2 regions of the Streptomyces sp. NPDC037083 genome follow, and region 1 is predicted to be linked to the other one. Evidence: predicted binding sites of a transcription regulator. Region 1 holds the regulator's gene; the other holds the start of a gene.
The links. The regulator HspR, encoded in region 1, represses chaperone genes until heat shock. The targets are predictions, from matches to a motif close to TTGAGNNNNNNNNNCTCAA.

Region 1 (5,373 bases):
AACAAGAAGCTCGGCATGTTCGAGCTGACCGGTCTTCCGCCGGCCCCGCGCGGCGTCCCGCAGATCGAGGTCTCCTTCGACATCGACGCCAACGGCATCATGCACGTGACCGCGAAGGACCTGGGCACGGGCAAGGAGCAGAAGATGACCGTCACCGGCGGCTCCTCGCTGCCGAAGGACGAGGTCGACCGCATGCGCCAGGAGGCCGAGCAGTACGCGGACGAGGACCACCGCCGCCGCGAGGCCGCCGAGGCCCGCAACCAGGGCGAGCAGCTCGTCTACCAGACGGAGAAGTTCCTCAAGGACAACGAGGACAAGGTCCCCGGCGAGGTCAAGACCGAGGTCGAGGCCGCCGTCGAGGAGCTGAAGGCCGCGCTCAAGGGCGAGGACACCGCCGAGATCCGCACGGCCACCGAGAAGGTCGCCGCGGTCTCGCAGAAGGTCGGCCAGGCCATGTACGCCGACGCGCAGGCCGCGCCCGGCGCCGACGCCCCGGGCGCCGACGCCCCGAAGGCCGACGACGACGTGGTGGACGCCGAGATCGTGGACGACGAGCGCAAGGACGGTGCCGCGTGACGGAGGAGACCCCGGGCTTCGAGGAGAAGCCCGACGTCCCCTCCGGCGCCACCCCTGACGACGCCGAGCCGAAGGCCGCCTCCTCCTCCGCCGAGGCGGAGGGGGCGGCCCCGGACGGGGACGCGAACCAGACAGCCGGTCTGGTGGCCCAGCTGGACCAGGTGCGCACCGCGCTCGGTGAGCGCACCGCGGACCTCCAGCGCCTCCAGGCCGAGTACCAGAACTACCGCCGCCGGGTCGAGCGCGACCGGATCGCGGTCAAGGAGATCGCCATCGCGAACCTCCTGACCGAGCTCCTGCCCGTGCTCGACGACATCGGCCGCGCGCGGGAACACGGCGAACTCGTCGGCGGCTTCAAGTCGGTGGCCGAGTCGCTGGAGACCGTCGCGGCGAAGATGGGCCTGCAGCAGTTCGGCAAGGAGGGCGAGCCCTTCGACCCGACGATCCACGAAGCCCTCATGCATTCGTACGCGCCCGACGTCACCGAGACGACGTGCGTGGCGATTCTGCAGCCGGGGTATCGAATCGGCGAACGCACCATCCGCCCCGCGCGGGTGGCCGTGGCCGAGCCGCAGCCCGGCGCGCAGCCCGCGAAGGCCGACTCCTCGGAAGCGGGCGCGGCCGCGGCCGAGAACGCCGACGACAAGGAGAGCGGTGGCCCGGACGAGGGCTGAGCTTGAGACGACCGGTGCGCCGGTCGTTGTGACGACGCGAGAGGAGGGACGTCGAGGATGAGCACCAAGGACTTCATCGAGAAGGACTTCTACAAGGTTCTCGGCGTCCCCAAGGACGCCACCGAGGCCGAGATCAAGAAGGCTTACCGGAAGCTCGCTCGCGAGTACCACCCGGACGCCAACAAGGGCAACGCCAAGGCGGAGGAGCGCTTCAAGGAGATCTCCGAGGCGAACGACGTCCTCGGCGACCCCAAGAAGCGCAAGGAGTACGACGAGGCACGCGCCCTCTTCGGCAACGGCGGCTTCCGCCCGGGCCCGGGCGCCGGCGGCTCCTTCAACTTCGACCTGGGCGACCTCTTCGGAGGCGGCGCCCAGGGCGGCGGCGCCTCCGGCGGCTTCGGCGGCGGCATCGGGGACGTCTTCGGCGGACTGTTCAACCGCGGTGGCGCCGGCACGACCCGTACCCAGCCCCGGCGCGGCCAGGACATCGACACCGAGGTCACCCTGACCTTCACGGAGGCGATCGAGGGCGCCACGGTCCCGCTGCGGATGTCCTCGCAGTCGCCGTGCAAGGCGTGCTCGGGCACCGGCGACAAGAACGGCACCCCGCGCGTGTGCCCCACCTGCGTCGGCACCGGCCAGGTCGCACGGGGCTCGGGCGGCGGTTTCTCGCTGACCGACCCCTGCCCCGACTGCAAGGGACGCGGCCTGATCGCCGAGCACCCCTGCATGGAGTGCAAGGGCAGCGGCCGCGCCAAATCCTCCCGGACCATGCAGGTCCGCATCCCGGCAGGGGTCACGGACGGCCAGCGCATCCGGCTGCGCGGCAAGGGCGCGCCGGGCGAGCGCGGCGGCCCGTCGGGCGACCTGTACGTCGTCGTCCACGTCGGCTCCCACCCGGTCTTCGGCCGCAAGGACGACAACCTGACGGTGACCGTGCCGGTGACGTTCACCGAGGCGGCCCTGGGCGGCGAGATCAAGGTCCCGACGCTCGGCGGACCGTCCCTGACGCTGAAGCTGCCGCCCGGCACGCCCAACGGCCGCACCATGCGCGCGCGGGGCAAGGGCGCGGTCCGCAAGGACGGCTCGCGCGGCGACCTCCTGGTCACCGTGGAGGTGAGTGTCCCGAAGGACCTGTCGGGGAAGGCTCGTGACGCGCTCGAGGCGTATCGCGAGGCGACCGCGGGCGAGGACCCGCGGGCGGAGCTGTTCGAGGCCGCGAAGGGAGCATGAGAGTGATGGACGGCCGTCGACGTAACCCGTATGAACTGACCGAGGAGACCCCGGTCTACGTCATCTCGGTGGCGGCCCAGCTCTCCGGCCTGCACCCGCAGACGCTGCGCCAGTACGACCGTCTGGGCCTCGTCTCCCCCGACCGCACGGCCGGCCGGGGGCGGCGCTACTCGGCCCGTGACATCGAACTGCTGCGCACCGTCCAGCAGTTGTCGCAGGACGAGGGCATCAACCTGGCCGGCATCAAGCGGATCATCGAGCTGGAGAACCAGGTGGCGGCTCTCCAGGCCCGGGCCGCGGAACTGCAGGCGGCGCTCGACGGCGCGGCGGCGGCCATGCAGCAGCGCGAGGCCGCGGTGCACGCCTCCTACCGGCGCGACCTGGTGCCGTATCAGGAGGTGCAGCAGACCAGCGCGTTGGTGGTCTGGCGCCCCAAGCGGCAGCAGGCGTCGGACTGAGCGGGACGCAGCCGGACGGAGCCCGACCGAGTCGGTGGGCGGAGCGGTGAAGCAGAAAGGGCCCGGAGACATCGTCTCCGGGCCCTTCGCGTGCCCTGTCGCTCGCGCGGACCGGATGTAGGGGTCAGTCGCCCAGGCCGGCGCCCGGTTCCGGCCGCTCGTGACCCGGCGGCTGCGGCTGCGGCGGCTGGGCCGGGGAGGGCGGGCGGTGGGCGCCGCCCCGGGGCACACCCGCCTGCCAGAGGTGCGAACCGGAGACGCCGGGGGCCGGGGCCGGGGCCTGGGGCTGGGCCTGGGCCTGGGGCTGGGGCTGGGAGGGTGCCGGGGCTTGGGCCTGGGGCTTCGACGGGGCCGGAGCCGCTTCGGGGGTGGTGGCGGGGCTCGGGGTCCGTTCCGCCACGGGCTCGGCCTTCGCGCGGGGCGGGACGGGCGGCTGCGGGCCTGCGGCCGGTGCCGCCGTCGCCGGGCCCAGGTCGGGGCGCTGCCAGCGTTGCGGGACGGTCGACCGCCTGCGTACGGCGTCGGGGGCGCCCGCCGCCGCCGCGGCGACCGCGCGTGCGCGCAGGGCGCTCTGGCGGGCGATCGGGGAGAAGCCGGGTGCCGCGTTGCCGGTCTCGGACGGCAGGCCGCGCAGGCCCATCGCGTTCAGCTCGCCCTGGAGGCCCGTCTCCGGGGCGAAGATCTCGCGCGGCAGTTGCCAGGAGGCGGCGCCGTCCACGTCGACGCGGTGTTCCCGCCCGTCCACGGCGAACGTGAGGCCGTAGCCGATGTACTGGTCGTCCCTGTCGAACAGCAGGTCCCCGGAGATCTCGCCGCCCCGGTCGCGCACCTCGTTCGCGAGGACCTGGAGGGCGGGCGGCAGCGGGTTGGTGCGGCCGAGGCTGGTGACGTAGCCGTCGCCGCGGGCCACTCTCGGCTCGTTGGTCTCCTGGTCGACGTAGGGGACCTGGAAGCGGGTCACGCCGTTGTCGTCCTGGTAGGTCTCGATGGCGCCGACGCGTCCCCTGGCGAACGACAGACGCCCCTCGCCGCCCTCTTCGTGACCGTACTTGTCCAGCATCGCCGGGTACTGGACCTGGTGCAGGAGCGCGGGCGGCGGCCGCGAGCCGATGATCGTGACGTGGGCGTCGGGGTTCTCCCTGAGGATGATCTCCGCGTTGGCGACGGCGGTGCCGCCGGAACCCACGACGATCCACTCCTCGGCCCTGTGGGCGTCGAAGCGGCTCTCGGCGACCTCGTCGCCCAGCAGCGCCCGTCCCGGCGCGGCCTCGCGCGCCGTCTCCCATTTCAGAGTCGAGTCGAGGGCGGTGAAGCAGTTGCCCATGCGGGCGGCGGCACCGTCGTCCAGGCCGGCGGTGAGGGCGTCCTTCAGCGTCGAGGACGCCGATGAGTTCAGGGCGTCGAGCACGGTACGGGTGTCCGCGCCGCCCCGCTCGGCCTGCGTCAGCCAGGCGCGCATCTCGTCCGCACCGGGGACTCCCTCGCCCGCCAGCTCCCGGAGCCGGTCGCTGATCAGCCGCACGGCTTCGCCGCGGCTCTCCACGCCGAAGTCGCCGCGCGGCATCCCCGGGAGGAGTTCGGGGGTCAGACCGGTGGCGATGCTGGGAGTTCCGTCGCAGGCCACCCAGAGGGGAGTCGCGCTCTCCTTGCCGTCGTCGCCCAACGGGCGGACCTCGGCGAGCAGTTCGCCGTTTTGGCCGAGCCGCAGCCGGGCGTGGCCGTTCACCAGGTCGCCCTGGGTGGCCAGCTGGTCCTCCCAGATGCGGACGGCGTGGATGGAGATGCGCTGCCTGGGGTCGTCGACCGCCGCGTAGGGGTCCACGCCCATCCACCGGGCGAGATCCCGGTCCTGGTCGGCGGACTGCACGATGCCGTCACCGGGGTCCAGGTGCCATCGGCCGGCGGCGTCGATCAGCAGCGCGTCCGGGCTGCGTCCGGTGAGGCTGGCCCCGCCGCCGATCACCACCTTGCGCAACGGGAACCGTCCGCTTTCGAGCTGCCCCTCCAGCGCCCGGACGGTGCGCTGACCGACCTGCGCACGGTACTCCGCCCACTGCTCGGCCCCGTATTCCAACTGGTCGCGGGGGAGCGGCAGTCCGTTCTGGTCGTATCCCGGCATGGGCATGGTGACGTCCCGACCGGCGATGAACGCCTCCACCTGCCGTTCCGCACGCCGGGCGGCTTCACGGGACGCCTGGAGGGCGGCGGCGTCGGCGGGGGGCAGGTGCTCCACGGGGTGGGCGAGGTCGTCGACCAGGAGCCGGGCGTCGGCAGAGAGGTGCGGGGTGGAGACGAAGAACCGTCTGCGGGCCGCCGCGCTCTCCGCGAGGAACGCCTCCTCGTCGGCGACGGCCGCCATCGGGCGAAGACCGGAGACGTCGAGAAGTGCCGAGAAGTCGGCACGAGCCCGTGTCCGCTCCTGTTCCGGCAGT
Region 2 (5,373 bases), on a different contig from region 1:
CCGGGACGTCGTCCAGGTCGGGCTCGTTGCGCTTGGGGATGATCACGGTGGTGACCCCCGCCCGGTGCGCGGCGAGCAGCTTCTGCTTCACTCCGCCGATGGGCAGGACCCGGCCGGTCAGGGAGACCTCGCCGGTCATGGCCACGTCCGTGCGGACGAGCCGGCCCGACAGCAGGGACGCCAGCGCGGTCGTCATGGTGACGCCGGCGCTCGGGCCGTCCTTGGGGACCGCGCCCGCCGGGAAGTGGATGTGCACGCCCCGGTCCTTCAGGTCGCCCACCGGCAGTTCCAGTTCGGCTCCGTGGCTGCGCAGGAAGCTGAGCGCGATCTGCGCCGACTCCTTCATCACGTCGCCGAGCTGACCGGTCAGGGTCAGGCCCGCCGCGCCCGTCTCCGGGTCGGCCAGCGAGGCCTCGACGTACAGGACGTCGCCGCCCGCGCCGGTGACCGCGAGGCCGGTCGCGACGCCGGGCACCGCGGTCCGGCGCTCGGCGGGGTCCTGGGCGGACTCGGGCACGTGGTGCGGCCGGCCGATCAGAGCGCGCAGATCCTCGTCGCGGACGGTGAACGGCAGTTCCCGCTCGCCCAGCTCGTGCTGGGCCGCGACCTTGCGCAGCAGCCGCGCGATGGACCGCTCCAGGGTGCGCACACCCGCCTCGCGGGTGTACTCGCCGGCGAGCTTGCGCAGCGCGCTCTCGTCGAGGGCGACCTCGTCCGCCGCCAGGCCCGCGCGCTCCAGCTGGCGCGGGAGCAGGTGGTCGCGGGCGATGACGACCTTCTCGTCCTCGGTGTAGCCGTCGAGGCGGACCAGCTCCATGCGGTCGAGCAGGGCCTCCGGGATGGCTTCGAGCACGTTGGCGGTGGCCAGGAAGACCACGTCCGACAGGTCGAGCTCTACCTCCAGGTAGTGGTCGCGGAAGGTGTGGTTCTGCGCCGGGTCCAGGACCTCCAGCAGGGCGGCCGCCGGGTCGCCGCGGAAGTCCGAGCCCACCTTGTCGATCTCGTCGAGCAGGACCACCGGGTTCATCGACCCGGCCTCCTTGATCGCCCGCACGATCCGGCCGGGCAGCGCGCCGACGTACGTGCGGCGGTGGCCGCGGATCTCGGCCTCGTCGCGCACGCCGCCGAGGGCGACGCGGACGAACTTGCGGCCCATCGCGTGGGCGACGCTCTCTCCCAGACTGGTCTTTCCGACACCGGGCGGGCCCACCAGGGCGAGCACGGCGCCGCCGCGCCGCCCGCCGACCACGCCCAGGCCTCGCTCGCTGCGGCGCTTGCGCACGGCCAGGTACTCGGTGATGCGCTCCTTCACGTCGTCGAGGCCCGCGTGCTCGGCGTCGAGGACCGTCTTGGCGCCCTGGATGTCGTAGCGGTCCTCGGTCCGTTCGTTCCACGGCAGTTCGAGGACGGTGTCCAGCCAGGTGCGGATCCACGAGCCCTCGGGCGACTGGTCGCTGGAGCGTTCCAGCTTGTCGACCTCCTTGAGGGCGGCCTCGCGGACCTTCTCGGGCAGGTCGGCGGCCTCCACGCGGGCGCGGTAGTCGTCGGACTCCTCGCCCTCCTGCTCGCCGTTGAGCTCGCGCAGCTCCTTGCGGACGGCTTCCAGCTGCCGGCGCAGCAGGAACTCGCGCTGCTGCTTGTCGACGCCCTCCTGGACGTCCTTGGCGATGGTCTCGGCCACGTCCTGCTCGGCCAGGTGGTCGCGCAGTTGCTGGGTGGCGAGCTTCAGACGGGCCACCGGGTCGGCGGTCTCCAGGAGCTCCACCTTCTGTTCGGTGGTGAGGAACGGCGAGTAGCCGGAGTTGTCGGCGAGCGCGGAGACGTCGTCGATGGCCTGGACGCGGTCGACGACCTGCCAGGCGCCGCGCCTGCGCAGCCAGGCGGTGGCGAGCGCCTTGTACTCCTTGACGAGTTCGGCGACGTGCCCGGGCAGCGGTTCGGGGACGGTCTGCTCGACCGTGGTCCCCTCGACCCACAGCGCGGCGCCGGGGCCGGTGGTGCCGGCGCCGATCTTCACGCGGCCGCGGCCGCGGATGAGCGCGCCCGGGTCGCCGTCGGCCAGCCGGCCGACCTGTTCGACGGTGCCGAGCACACCGGTGCCCGCGTACGTCCCGTCGATGCGCGGCACCAGCAGCACGCGGGGCTTGCCCGGTTCCGAGCGGGCGGCGGCCTGCGCGGCCTCCACCGCGGCGCGTACGTCGGTGTCGTTGAGGTCCAGCGGAACCACCATGCCGGGGAGCACGACCTCGTCATCGAGAGGCAACACGGGCAAGGTGAGCGGTGCGGACGTCGAAGCCATGATCTCCCCTTCGGCAGTCAAGTTGAGCTATGCCGACTCAATGCATGGGCGCCTTCGAATGTTCCCCGTGCTGCCGCCCGTTCGCTGTGGGCGATCAAGACCGCCTGCCGCGGCGGCCCGGAGGCGAGTGGCGGAGGAGGCGGGGCGGGCGCGGCACGGGGTGCCCGTCCGGCGCGTCCGCCGCCGGATACCGGCACGGGGCTCACGGGGGACGCACGGGGAGACGTGCGGCGGCGAGAGGGCGCGCCCCTCGCCGCCGCACGACGGGGCACGCCCCTCACGCCCCCTGCCCGTACCCCGCGCACTCGCGGCATTCGCCCCGAACCGCCCTCCGACCCGACCACAATGCGCGTATGACCGATGACTGGAAGCGACGTCTGGACGCCCTCCACGCGGAGCTGGTCCGCCGTGACGACCCCGTCGCCTGGGTGATGGAGGCGGACGCCGTCGAGGCCTCCCGGCGCTATCCGCACATCGCGCTGCGCGGGCCCGTCTTCGGCATCGCCGCGCTGGATCCGGCGGCCGCCGAGCCGTGCTGGCGGCTGCTGAAGCCGGTGGTGGACTCCATGCCCCAGCAGGCCCGCGACGGGCTCAACTCGCACCTGTGGTTCAAGGCGAAGGACGGCGCCGGCGGTCCGGCCGCCCGGCGCGACCTGCTGGCGGCCGTCGCGGTGCTGGAGCGGGCCCCGGCCGACGAGGTGGAGGCGCTGGGCGTCCGCTACCGGGTGGTGCGCGGCGACGAGTTCGCCCGTACCGGCGACGACGGTCTGGAGCCGCCCCGGCCCACCGACCCGGAGGCCCCCGACCCGTCGTGGGAGCACCAGAGCGCCGTCCCGTCCCCCGACGTGGGCTTCGCGCTCGACCCCGACCGGGACGAGGGCCCCATGGCGGGCGCCCTGCGGCTGGGCCTGCGCGACTTCACGTACACGGGCGCCCGCTTCCCCGCCGACGTGCGCGCGGACTCCGCGCGGGCGGCCGGGACGCACCCGGACGTGGTTCGTCTGCCGGTCGGTTTCTCGGTGGCCGAACGCGACGACTCGGGCTGGACCCCGTGCGGCTCCCTGGCGGCCACCCCGCACGAGGCACGCCGCTCGCTGTACGAGGGGATGGCACGCGTCTGGGCCATGCTGTACCGCTTCGACGAGGGCAGGAAGGCTCTGTACACGCGGGCCGCCGAGGCGTTCCGGGCGGCCGGGCGGGCCGACGAGGCGAGCGTGGAGGGCCGCCTCTTCCGGATCTGCCGCGTCGAGCGGATGGTCCGGCTGGGCCCGGACGGCCCGGAACCGCCCCGCCCGTCGGACCTCGACGAGTACGGCCCGATGAAGCTCCACCCGACGCTGCGCGACAACGGCACGGTCCAGTACGACGACTGACCGCCGAGGTCGTGTCAGGTCCGGGCCGCCCAGCGGCGGATCCACGGCCAGACGGCGACTCCTGTCGCCAGCGCGATCAGGTGCCCCCAGTTCGTCATGGGGTCGGTGAAGGCGAGCAGGTCCTGCACCAGCATCCCGCCGAACGCCGCCAGCAGGGGCCAGCGCAGCCAGGGCCTGAGCAGCCCCGCCAGGGCGCCGACGCATGCGGCGACGCCGAAGCTGATGCCGTAGTCGAGACGGTGCAGCGAGCTGTCGGGCAGCCGGCCCACCAGCACCGCCAGGCCGACCGGAACCTCGGTCGCGAGGGTGGCGAGGACGTGCCCGAGCAGGAAGACGACGGCCGTGCGGACGCCGCCGAGACGCCGTTCCAGTGCGACGAGGACGACCAGGAAGCCGATCGTGAAGGGCGAGGCCAAGCCGCCCGCCACCCACAGCGCGCTGGCCGCCAGGACCAGCACCGGGGTACGGAGCAGATGCGCGACGTCGGTGCTGGAGCCCTGGTGCAGGGCGTACACGACAGCGGGGTCGACGTGCGCGGCGACGTACGAGGTGACGGCGAGGACGGCCGCATAGCCGAGGGTGAACGGGACGGGGAAGCGGCGGCGCGGGCATGGGCTCGTCCCGGCGGGCGGCGGCTCGCGCAGCGGAACGCGCTGGCCCGGGATGCCGTCCAGCAGCCCGGCGGCGTCGGGCAGCCCGGCGGCGTCGGGCAGGGGCGGGCTCGTGGGGGCGGCCGTGCGTTCCACTGTGAGGCGCTCCTTCCGTTTCCCCCACCCTTCGCGGCGTCCCCGTGCGCTGTCTGTGACCGGCGCCACGCCGAGGCCGATTCACAGGAAGTTCCGAGACTTTCCCCGGCTGGTTCACACCCGTCTCGAACCCGTTCCCGACAAGACGTGCGTCAACCTCATGCGCCACTCATGGAAATTCCCTCACCACGGGGCCCGCACAGTGCCAGGATGGCCCGATGCCCCTCCCCTACGACATCTCCGACGCACCGGAGGTCCTGGACCGTCGCGAGGGCCCGTACGGCGAGGTCGTCCTGCGCCGGCACGGGGAACTGCTCCAGATCATCGCCAACGGCTGCTTCCTGATGGACACCTCGGACGGCCGCTCGGAACGGCTGCTGGTCGACGCGGCACGGGACGCCCTGGACGGCCGGCCCTCCCCCGCGCTGCTGATCGGCGGTCTGGGCGTCGGCTTCTCACTCGCGCACGCCGCCGCCGATCCCCGCTGGGACGCCGTCACCGTCGTGGAGCGCGAGCGCGCCGTCGTCGACTGGCACCTCGACGGTCCGCTGGCCGCCGTCTCCGGCCCGGCGCTGGCCGATCCCCGGACGAAGATCGTCGAAACGGATCTGCTCGACTACGTCAATGAGACATGCGACACGTTTGACGCGGTATGCCTCGACATCGACAACGGACCCGGCTGGACCGTCACCGAGGGCAACGACAGCCTCTATTCCACGGCCGGACTCGCGCGCTGCGCACGGGTGTTGAGACCCGGCGGAGTGCTGGCGGTGTGGTCCGCCCGACCCTCTCCGGAATTCGAGGGAACCTTGGGGAATGCCGGGTTCCAACGGGTGCGTACCGAAGAGATCCCCGTTGCCCGAGGCGTGCCCGACGTCGTACATCTCGCCGTCCGACCTGGATAGCAAAGCCGTGGTGACTCCCCGTACGCTGCATCCCTGACGCCGATCATTTA

Region 2: lon (endopeptidase La) is a predicted target of HspR. The motif match lies at 2,322-2,340, and genes of this name have one in related genera.

The regions. Positions count from the first base shown of each region.
Region 1 covers NZ_JBVJSQ010000010.1:190,462-195,834, forward strand. The annotation lists gene dnaK (molecular chaperone DnaK) at 1-576, shown strand, start outside; gene grpE (nucleotide exchange factor GrpE) at 573-1,250, shown strand; gene dnaJ (molecular chaperone DnaJ) at 1,308-2,483, shown strand; gene ACZ7DE_RS26225 (heat shock protein transcriptional repressor HspR) at 2,489-2,941, shown strand; gene ACZ7DE_RS26230 (hypothetical protein) at 3,066-5,373, opposite strand, start outside.
Region 2 covers NZ_JBVJSQ010000001.1:154,928-160,300, forward strand. The annotation lists gene lon (endopeptidase La) at 1-2,299, opposite strand, end outside; gene ACZ7DE_RS00770 (DUF5954 family protein) at 2,653-3,672, shown strand; gene ACZ7DE_RS00775 (rhomboid-like protein) at 3,687-4,418, opposite strand; gene ACZ7DE_RS00780 (spermidine synthase family protein) at 4,637-5,323, shown strand.